Regions from separate parts of the Thalassotalea sp. LPB0316 genome, predicted to be linked through region 2. Evidence: predicted binding sites of a transcription regulator. Region 2 holds the regulator's gene; each other region holds the start of a gene.

Region 1 (3,283 bases), 1.0 Mb from region 2:
CATACCCATATAAATACTCATCGATAAAATAGCTGACGGCACGTGAATGTAAAAGATGCGAAAGCTTTCGCCTTGTTGATAATCGGCAGGGGCAAATAATAACGCCCAAGTTAAACCAATTGATAGCAGAATAACACTTAACCAAGTAAACCATGGCGTTAACTTACCGGTAAAGTGGTAAGTGATCTCAGGATTCGCGTATGGATGTAACCATTTCCACATTTTAGTTAGTACTCACTTTTAAAGCTGCGCTCACGGCAAAGGGCGCAAGGGTGAACGATGTAAAAAATAATGCGCCGATTATAGCAACTTGCCCTGAATAGGGTAAGTTCATCGCCGCAGTGTCAATTGCACTAGTGGCAAATATTAACACGGGGATATACAGAGGCAGCACGATCAAGCTCAACAAAACACCGCCTTTTTTAATGCCAACCGTTAATGCTACGCCAATCGCGCCAATAAAGCTCAATATTGGCGTGCCAATTAACAAGGTAATAATTAATGCGCCGTAACTGTTTTCGTTTAAATGCAGTAGTACGGCCAGTAGCGGGGCAATAAAAATTAACGGCAAGCCGGTGATCAGCCAATGGGCGATGATTTTCGCCAAGACGATAATAAAGAGTGGTTGGGGCAATAACATCATTTGCTCTAACGAGCCATCGGCGTGATCGGCTTTAAATAATCTATCGAGCGATAATAAAGTGGCCAGTAATGCAGCTACCCAAATAATCCCTGGGGCTATTCGACTTAACGTATTTGCCTCAGGGCCTATACCTAATGGGAATAGCGTAACAACAATGATAAAAAATAAAATCGGATTGAAAATATCGTCTTTATGACGCAGTGCAATGGTTAAGTCACGCTTGAGCATGAGCATAAATGCTTGACGGTAAGATGGAACTTTACTGCTCATAATTACACCAGTTGATAAGACAGTTCGATGGTTTTTAACCGCTGAGGATCTATCGCGAGATCTTGGTGTGTCGTTAAAATCACACACCCCCCCTTGTCTGCATGTTCGAGGAAGAGGTTTTCTAGGTTTTTAACCCCTTGCTTGTCGATAGCGGTAAATGGCTCGTCTAAAATCCAAATCGGTTTTGGGCATTGCCATAATCTTGCTAAAGCGATTCGGCGATGTTGGCCAGCACTGAGGTGCGAAGCTAATGCGTCTTCAAAACCGAGTAAGTTCACGTGCTCAAGCGTTTGTTCGGCGGCACTGGGGTGTTGGCCGTGCATTGCCAAATAAAACTCAAGATTTTCTTGCGCGGTCATCTCGCCTTTAACACCAGCAAGGTGGCCGATATAGGTAAGATTTTGGTTGTAGAGTTCAATATTACTCGTTAACGCAGTATTTTGATAAAAAACATTGCCTTCATAGGGTTGAGACAGGCCAGCTAAAATTCTTAATAAGCTCGTCTTTCCTGCGCCATTAGGGCCCGCTATTTGGACAATATCGCCAGCCTTGAACTGACAACTAAGTTCTTCAAATAAAATGCGATCTTCGCGAATGCAGGTTAAATTTTCTGCTTTTAATAAAGCGTTCGAATTTGACAAGGTGATCTCTAACAATAACGAGCTTATCTAAGTTGAGTGTTTATTTCGTTAAACAAGCCAAAAATTACATTGATGGTCGTTATCATACACTAAGACACCAACCGATTCATGGCCTTTTTATGCAACAAAACATGTCAAATAAAAACACATTTATGGCTTGCGAATTAACGTTGAAATTAAATTATTACATTTTGTTTCAAATCAAGCGTTTCACTATTCACCCGATAATAAAGTCTTTATAATCGACGAAATGTATTTTTTATACGTATAATACCAAGTCCATTAAATATTTAACCATTCAGAGCTACGTCAGGGAAGTTAGAACAAAGCAAATTGATGCAGGTGTAGCCGTCTCCATCAAAGCAATTTGTGCAGTTATCACTTTTCTGACGAGCTACCAAGGTCGAGTTTAAATGGCTTATATGCTTCGTTACTGATTTTGCTAAGGGAATAACCATTACCGGCAATCAAAGCCTTGCCTATAAGCCATTTAATTCTCGCTGAATGACCTAATATTCAATGAACTTGGTATAACAATAATCGCATTCGTATTGCTTGGAGTTATAGATGTTACCTGAATTAGGTCACTTTTCACTGATCATTGCTACGGCATTTGCACTTTGCTTGAGTATTGTTCCTACCATTGGAATTTTCACTCACCACGACAAGCTCACTGCATATGCTAAACCGTTGACATTTGGCATGTTCATTTTCACCGCAATTAGCTTGTTCATTCTCGGTTACAGCTTTGTGCTCGATGATTTTTCGGTGAAGTATATCGCTGGCCACTCAAATAGTTTGTTGCCTTATTACTTTAAAATTAGCGCGGTGTGGGGCGGCCATGAAGGTTCATTATTGTTATGGGTATTTTCGTTAACCGCGTGGACAATGGCGGTGGCAAAATTTAGCAAAGGGATTGACGAAGGCTTTATCGCTAGGGTGCTAGTCGTGCTGGGTTTAGTCTCACTAGGCTTCATGATTTTTACCTTACTAACCTCAAATCCGTTTGAGCGATTATGGCCCGTTGTACCAAGTGAAGGACGCGATCTCAATCCATTATTACAAGATATCGGCTTGATTATTCACCCGCCAATGCTCTACATGGGGTATGTTGGATTTAGTGTCGCGTTTGCTTTTGCCGTAGCAGCACTTTGGTGCGGTAAATTAGATGCCGCTTGGGCTCGTTGGTCTCGCCCATGGACGGTTGGCGCGTGGATTTTCCTAACCCTAGGGATTGCACTAGGCTCGTGGTGGGCATATTACGAACTTGGCTGGGGTGGCTGGTGGTTCTGGGATCCAGTTGAAAACGCATCATTTATGCCGTGGCTGGTGGGTACGGCATTGATTCACTCACTAGCGGTAACAGAAAAGCGCGGCACATTTAGAAACTGGACAGTATTGTTAGCAATATTTGCTTTTAGCTTGAGCTTGTTGGGGACGTTTTTAGTGCGCTCAGGCGTTATTACTTCGGTCCATTCATTCGCTGCTGACCCAACGCGCGGTGCCTTTATTTTGATGTTGTTGGCTATCGCAATGGGTGGCTCTTTGATGCTGTATGCCTTTAGAGCGAGTAACGTGCAAAGTTACAGCCGATTTTCGTTTTACTCACGCGAAACGGCATTGTTAATCGGTAATATCATCTTGGTCACCTCTGCAGTTACTGTTTTACTTGGTACGCTATATCCGCTGTTTATCGATGCACTTGGCCTTGGCAAAATTTCGGTAGGCC
Region 2 (3,283 bases):
TATAAAGTACGGCACGGCGTAAACGAGAACACAAACTACAAGTCGTTTTACCTTCTGGGATCTTTTCTTTTACTATGCCATAGGTGTCTTCTTCAACTATTTTGTACTCAACCCCCAAGCTCTCTAAATATTGGGGTAAAACATGTTCTGGAAAACCAGGCTGCTTTTGATCAAGGTTGACCGCCACTAGTGAAAAGTTAATTGGCGCTTGCTTTTGTAAAATCATTAAAATGGCAAGCAGGGCATAACTGTCTTTACCACCGGATAAACACACCATAATGCGATCGCCATCTTCGATCATATTATATTGTGCAATAGCTTGCCCGACATTGCGGCGTAGCTTTTTTTCTAACTTAGTTAATTGTGTTTTTTCAACAGCGGTTAGTTCAGTCATTTATAGGAATACCCGAGAAATTTGGCGCGCATTATACCCGATTAAAACAGGGAAATAAAAAACAAAAAAAGCAGAAATACGCTGCGAACATATTTCTGCTTGTGATCAAATATTTGATTCACTTGGTATTAATTAAAACCATCTGGTTTAAGTGCTAAAACGTCACAATTTAATCGGTCGATGACATGCTCTGCAGTATTGCCAATGAGCGCAGCTGAGATGCCTGTTCGGCCGATAGTTCCTAGAATAACTAACTCAGCATCGAGCTCTTTAGCCATACTTTCAATCACATCTTCAGGCAATCCTTCTTTGACATACGTATGGGCTTCATCAATACCAAACTTTTTAGCGTGTTCTTGCATGGCATGGACATGATGACTTTTTACATTGTCGTTATATTCGTTCGCGTTAAATTCGGGTATTTCAATGGCGATATTAACAGGTGTACCCGGAAATGAATTAACTAAGTTAGCATTAGCGTTGATAATACGCGCTAAGTTTTTGGCTTCTTCGGTAATTTTGTCATTTAAAGCGATGTGTTCAGCTTCGTCGCTACCGACATTAATAGCGGCTAGAATATTGCCATTTTCCGGCCATGAATGCTCTTTTACCAAAAGTACAGGACAAGGGCATTTGCGCAATATATGCCAGTCGGTTGGCGTAAAAATAACGGCTTTAAGTTTGTCGTGCTCATGAGTTCCTTTTATCACTAGGTCAAAATTTTCGTTTTCAACTTGTTCTAAAATGGCTTCGAATGGACGGTTGTGCCAAACAACCTTGATATCGATAACTAATTTATCGGTTTCAAGCGTTGCAATCAGATCTTTGATCCACTGTGTTCTGCTCTCTATCACCGAACCTCGCATCGTTTCGCGCTCATCACTCGATAACATGGTTGTCATTTCATAGGAGAAATCAAATATCGACAAGAATGCCGTGATCTTAGCGTTGTTTTTATGAGCTAACTCGATCGCACGCTCAAGTGCTTTTTGACGTTCTTGTGTTGGGTCAATGACCACTAAAAGGTTCTGATATTTTTCCATTATTTTATACCGATTCAACAAAGTGTTAACGCTACTATGACAAAGAATATAGCTTAAAGCTTTGTTATAAATCAAAATTTAGCATAAGAAAATTCTTGCTACTGATGCTTAGTATAGGAGAAATTCAGAAAAAGCGGGAGGGAGCAAACTAGCGAGTATTACATACCCGCTAATTGAGCTAGTTCATCAATATCGTTGATCGTAATAAACTTACCGTTAACGGTTAACAGGCCTTGTTTATCAAAACGATTTAACAATCGAGAAATCGTTTCTACTGTTAAGCCTAAATAATTCCCTACATCACCGCGTGTCATTGACAGTCTGAATTCATACGGTGATAAACCACGAGCTTTCTGACGGTTACTTAACATGGCGATAAAAGTCGCTAACCGCTGTTCAGCGTTCTTTCTGTTGAGCAAAGATAACATTTCTTGGTCGGTTTTTATTTCGTCACTCATCAAACGATAGATTTGCGTTCGTAATTTCGGCATATTGTTTGACAGTAGGTCGAGCGTCGTGAAAGGAATTTCACAGACCATTGCCGTCTCTAGCGCTTGGGCAAAACTCGGGTGAGTTTTATTGGCGATCGCATCAAAACCAAGCAAATCTCCTGGTAGGTGAAACCCCGTAATTTGCTCTTCACCTTGGCTGTCAATAATGTAGGTTTTAAAGGTGCCTGTTCTCACTGCAAAAAGTGAATTCAATGGTTCACCATTTTGGAATAATTTGTCACCTTTGTGCACGGGCTTTTTTCTGTCAATGATTTTATCGAGCAAGTCGAGCTCTTGATCATTTAAGGAAAAAGGTAAGCAAAGCTCACTAATACTGCAATTTTGGCAATGGATGTGCTGTTGAGTGGCGCAATTTTTTGATGACATGAATGACCTAGCGATAAATCCTTTAATGACGGTATTCTAATTAATCAGTTGTGTAGATGCAATGAGTAAGGTGTAACCACCATAAGCAATCATTGCCAAGCCAGTACATTTGCGTAACAAACTATTGCGCATTAACGATTGAACATAATCAATACCATAAGACATTGAAATAAGTGCTGGTAATGTACCAAGACCAAAGCATATTAATATCAGGCCACCGTTCATCGCACTGCCGCTAGCTAGTGCCCACGTCAACATTGAATAAACTAGACCGCAAGGTAACCAACCCCACAACGCACCAAGGCCCAATGCTTGCAGCGGGGTTCGAACGGGCAGGAAGTGTTTCGCTAATGGCGCAATGTACTGCCAGAGTTTTTTGCCGATAAGCTCGATTTTACCAACGACCTGCCACCATTGGGCAATATAAAAACCGAGCAATATTAAGAAAATAGCCGAGAGTATATGCAGAAAATTAGCATTAATCCCGCCACTTTTTACCGCTAAAGAACTGCTAAAGCCAACAATAGCACCAATTAAACCATAAGACGATAAGCGGCCGAGATGGTAGCCGACGACGAGTTTTAGTTTTTGATGGGAGGCATCCGGACCAATTGCATTGGTTAGCATACCTGTGATGCCACCACACATGCCTAGGCAATGACCAGCACCTAATAAACCAACAACAAATGCCGATAAATAATCAAAGCTCATGCGGATCTTTTGGCGTATTCTCTGTCGGCTTAGTCGTGTCATTTGAAGCTTGTTTGTCTTCGTCGTAAAGGATGCTCATTCCTTCCTTTTCAAGATCGTCAAACTGTTCAGACTTTACTGCCCAAAAGAACAGGTAAATACCAATAATAGTCAACAAGACCGCGATTGGGATCAGAACATAGATTACCGTCATTTCAATAACCTCAATGAGTTAGTTACCACCAAAATAGAACTTGCTGACATACCTATAACAGCAA
Region 3 (3,283 bases), 1.2 Mb from region 2:
TGCAAATATTTCACGCAGTATCTCGTTGTGCTCAGCTAATTGGTTTTTATCTAGGAATTCAAAACACGTTACTTGATCGGCGATATCAGCGTTTGAAATCGGTTTAATTTCGGCATTTAACAACAGACTATCAAAACTAAATTGCTCTAATGGGCAATCAGATGCCCAACGGATAGGCTGGTGAAGATGGTATTGTTTTAGCGAAATTTGACGTCTTTGAGCGCGTTCGCTCAGATGGTTTAAAAACTTAAAGGTAAATCCTCGCCCTGCCCCTTCGTAGCCGTGAATCGTGGTGGCGAATACCACGTGAGAATAATTAGCAGCTAGCGACTGCAATTGAGGTACAGGAATACCCGATGCCTCATCAACCATAAGGATATTGAGTTCAGGTGACGCTAGAACAAGCTCATCGAGCGGATAAAACTTTACGCGTGCTCTGAGTTGCTCTTGCTGTGAACTATCATGAGCAAGCTGCGCAATAGATCTATCTAATTGTTGATAAAACACCGACAAACTTGATTTTTTCGGTGCGCTTATACCGATGCTTATGTCGGTGTTAAGGTCAAAGTTTGAGCCTGTGTTTTGGCCAGCACTTTTATTACCGAGATCTTTGGCTAACAAGTTTACGCAACTAATCGCTAGTGCTGATGACTTGCCCCTGCCGCGATCTGCGGTGATAACGGTAACGGAGTGATCATGTTGCCAGGTATTTTCAAGTATTGTATTAACCGCTTGGGATTGATCTAGGGTTAAGCAGTGTCTTTGACTTAATTCAGCGCTATCATTGACACCAATTAACGGTAGTTTGTTCCTCAAATACAACTGACTGCGCTCTATGTCCTGTGCTAACGCTGTTACTTGCCGTCGTTGATTGTTAATTGTTTGGTCATTGATGACTTGATCAAAAGATGCTTGCTCGATCACAAGATGAAAGTCGTGTTGCCGACATTGGTTGACAAAGTATCGCGCAAAGCGGCTAGTTTGTATGTTCTCAGGGCTGATATGGAGCAACATGACCCCACCCCCTCTGAGCACACCGGTAAGCAAAGCAAAAGTCGTAGGCTCAAACTCACGAGGCAATAGGGCAATATGTGACGCTTCTGTGCCTAAGTATTTCTTAACCTCGTATGGCTGGATATCACTGACAATTTCAGAATATTGGCTATAGACCAAACAGCGACTACCTTGTTGCTCAATCAACTCTACATACTGATAAGCAAAATCAACTTCACCAACCAAGATAATCAATTGTCGAATGCGATACTTATCAAGTACCTTGAGTTGGGCAAGTAGATAGCTTTTAAGTGTTTGATCCACAATTAGCGTTTCAGCGAAAAATAAACGCTAGTCTATCAGCCATATCAGCAAATCTAAACTACACTTGATCTAGAACATAAAATGATATGTTTGTCAGGATCTCCCTAAAAGATTCGTTGTACATTTGCTCCTGACATAATATGGTTAATTAATAAACAACATTTTATTCACGTTGTAACAATCAATAATTAAAACAGAGAGTTGTTATGAGTACATTGAGTGAAGATGAAGCAACAACAAAGCGCAAAGAAAGAAATATGTTTATCTTTCTAACGGTTTTTTTAGCGCCTATTCTATCGGTAATCATTGTCGGCGTACTGGGTTTTACTATTTGGATCAGCCAAATCTTAACTGGCCCACCGAGCAGTTAAAGGCGAAGTAAATAAATGGTTGAATCGATTGACGTTGCCCGCAGGCGCTTTTTCACAGCTGCGGCCAACAAAGAAAAACCGACAACATTTAGATTACCTTGGTCGAAAAGTGAAACGAACTTCACCGAAAACTGTACGCAATGCAAACAGTGTATAGCAGTGTGTGAAACTAGCATTATTAAACGCGATCGCCAAGGTTTTCCCTATGTTGACTTTACCGTAAACGAATGCACGTTTTGCCAAAAGTGTGTCGAAGCCTGCGACGTCGATATGTTTGACGATCCAGATAAAACTAGGCCGTGGCAAGCAGAGCTCGAGATAACCGACAAGTGTTTGGCAAAAAGCAACATCTATTGTCAAAGCTGTCGGGATATTTGCGATGCCCAAGCAATAAAATTTCCCCTGCTAGCCAACCAAGTGCCACAACCAGAAATCATTCAACAAGATTGCACTGCCTGCGGAGCCTGTGTATCGACCTGCCCACAAGAGGCAATCACACTACTACAAACAGAGAGTTGTTATGAATAACGTTGAATACCATGTCGCTAGCTTCGTCGCGCACGTGATGCCTGAGGATATCGACGAATTGAGCGAGCTCATCAATTTACAGCAGGGTGGCCAAGTTCACGCTGTTAGCGAGGATGGAAAAATTGTCTTCACCATCGAAGCCAGTTCTCATAAAGCAGTAGACCATCTCATTGCGCCCATTCAGATACACAAAAAAGTGATGTCGTTATCACCTGTGTATCATCAATATTTAAATGAACAACAAGCTTCATAATTAAGGACAAGGTGAAACCATGACGATTAATCGCCGAGAGTTTATCAAAGCTAATGCTGTTGCCGCTGCTGCTGCCGTTGCCGGTGTTTCGGTACCCTCCGTTGCATCAAACCTGATTACTAGCAGTGATATAACAAAATTAAAATGGGACAAAGCGCCATGCCGATTCTGTGGTACAGGCTGTAGTGTTAATGTCGGGGTAATGGACGGTAAAGTCGTGGCTACGCACGGCGACATTAAGTCCCCCGTTAATAAAGGCTTAAATTGCGTTAAAGGCTACTTTTTATCAAAAATTATGTACGGTAAAGATCGCCTGACTTCACCGTTATTGCGCATGAAGAATGGTCGCTACGATAAAGATGGTGAATTTACGCCGGTGTCATGGGAACAAGCTTTCGACATCATGGAAGAAAAAGCCAAAAAAGCGCTTAAAGATATAGGCCCTACTGGCGTGGGGATGTTTGGCTCAGGCCAGTGGACAGTGTTTGAAGGCTATGCGGCTGCTAAGTTATACAAAGCGGGATTTAGAAGTAACAATATCGATCCTAACGCGCGCCACTGTATGGCATCGGCCGTTGGTGGCTTTATGCGCACTTTCGGTATTGATGAGCCGATGGGTTGCTACGATGATATGGAGCACACCGATGCTTGCGTATTGTGGGGCTCTAACATGGCAGAAATGCACCCTATTTTATGGACGCGAATTACCGACCGCCGTTTAAGTGCCCCGCACGTTAAAGTCGCAGTGCTATCAACCTACGAACATAGAAGTTTTGAGCTAGCCGACAACGGTATGATTTTTGTGCCACAAACC

The links. The regulator FNR, encoded in region 2, switches genes on or off when oxygen is low (the NO sensors DNR and NnrR bind a similar motif). The targets are predictions, from matches to a motif close to TTGATCTAGATCAA.
Region 1: ccmA (cytochrome c biogenesis heme-transporting ATPase CcmA) is a predicted target of FNR. The motif match lies at 1,746-1,759, and genes of this name have one in related genera.
Region 3: napE (periplasmic nitrate reductase, NapE protein) is a predicted target of FNR. The motif match lies at 1,382-1,395, and genes of this name have one in related genera.

Annotation. Positions count from the first base shown of each region.
Region 1 is NZ_CP062946.1:156,214-159,496, reverse strand. Features, by position in the region: gene LP316_RS00700 (heme ABC transporter permease) at 1-222, opposite strand, end outside; gene ccmB (heme exporter protein CcmB) at 224-913, opposite strand; gene ccmA (cytochrome c biogenesis heme-transporting ATPase CcmA) at 916-1,560, opposite strand; gene LP316_RS00685 (heme lyase CcmF/NrfE family subunit) at 2,122-3,283, shown strand, end outside.
Region 2 is NZ_CP062946.1:2,705,407-2,708,689, reverse strand. Features, by position in the region: gene ttcA (tRNA 2-thiocytidine(32) synthetase TtcA) at 1-394, opposite strand, end outside; gene uspE (universal stress protein UspE) at 523-1,437, opposite strand; gene fnr (fumarate/nitrate reduction transcriptional regulator Fnr) at 1,596-2,315, opposite strand; gene LP316_RS12140 (sulfite exporter TauE/SafE family protein) at 2,352-3,026, opposite strand; gene ccoS (cbb3-type cytochrome oxidase assembly protein CcoS) at 3,016-3,219, opposite strand; gene LP316_RS12130 (heavy metal translocating P-type ATPase) at 3,216-3,283, opposite strand, start outside.
Region 3 is NZ_CP062946.1:1,513,529-1,516,811, reverse strand. Features, by position in the region: gene LP316_RS06655 (GNAT family N-acetyltransferase) at 1-1,317, opposite strand, end outside; gene napE (periplasmic nitrate reductase, NapE protein) at 1,524-1,688, shown strand; gene napF (ferredoxin-type protein NapF) at 1,704-2,216, shown strand; gene LP316_RS06640 (chaperone NapD) at 2,209-2,469, shown strand; gene napA (nitrate reductase catalytic subunit NapA) at 2,489-3,283, shown strand, end outside.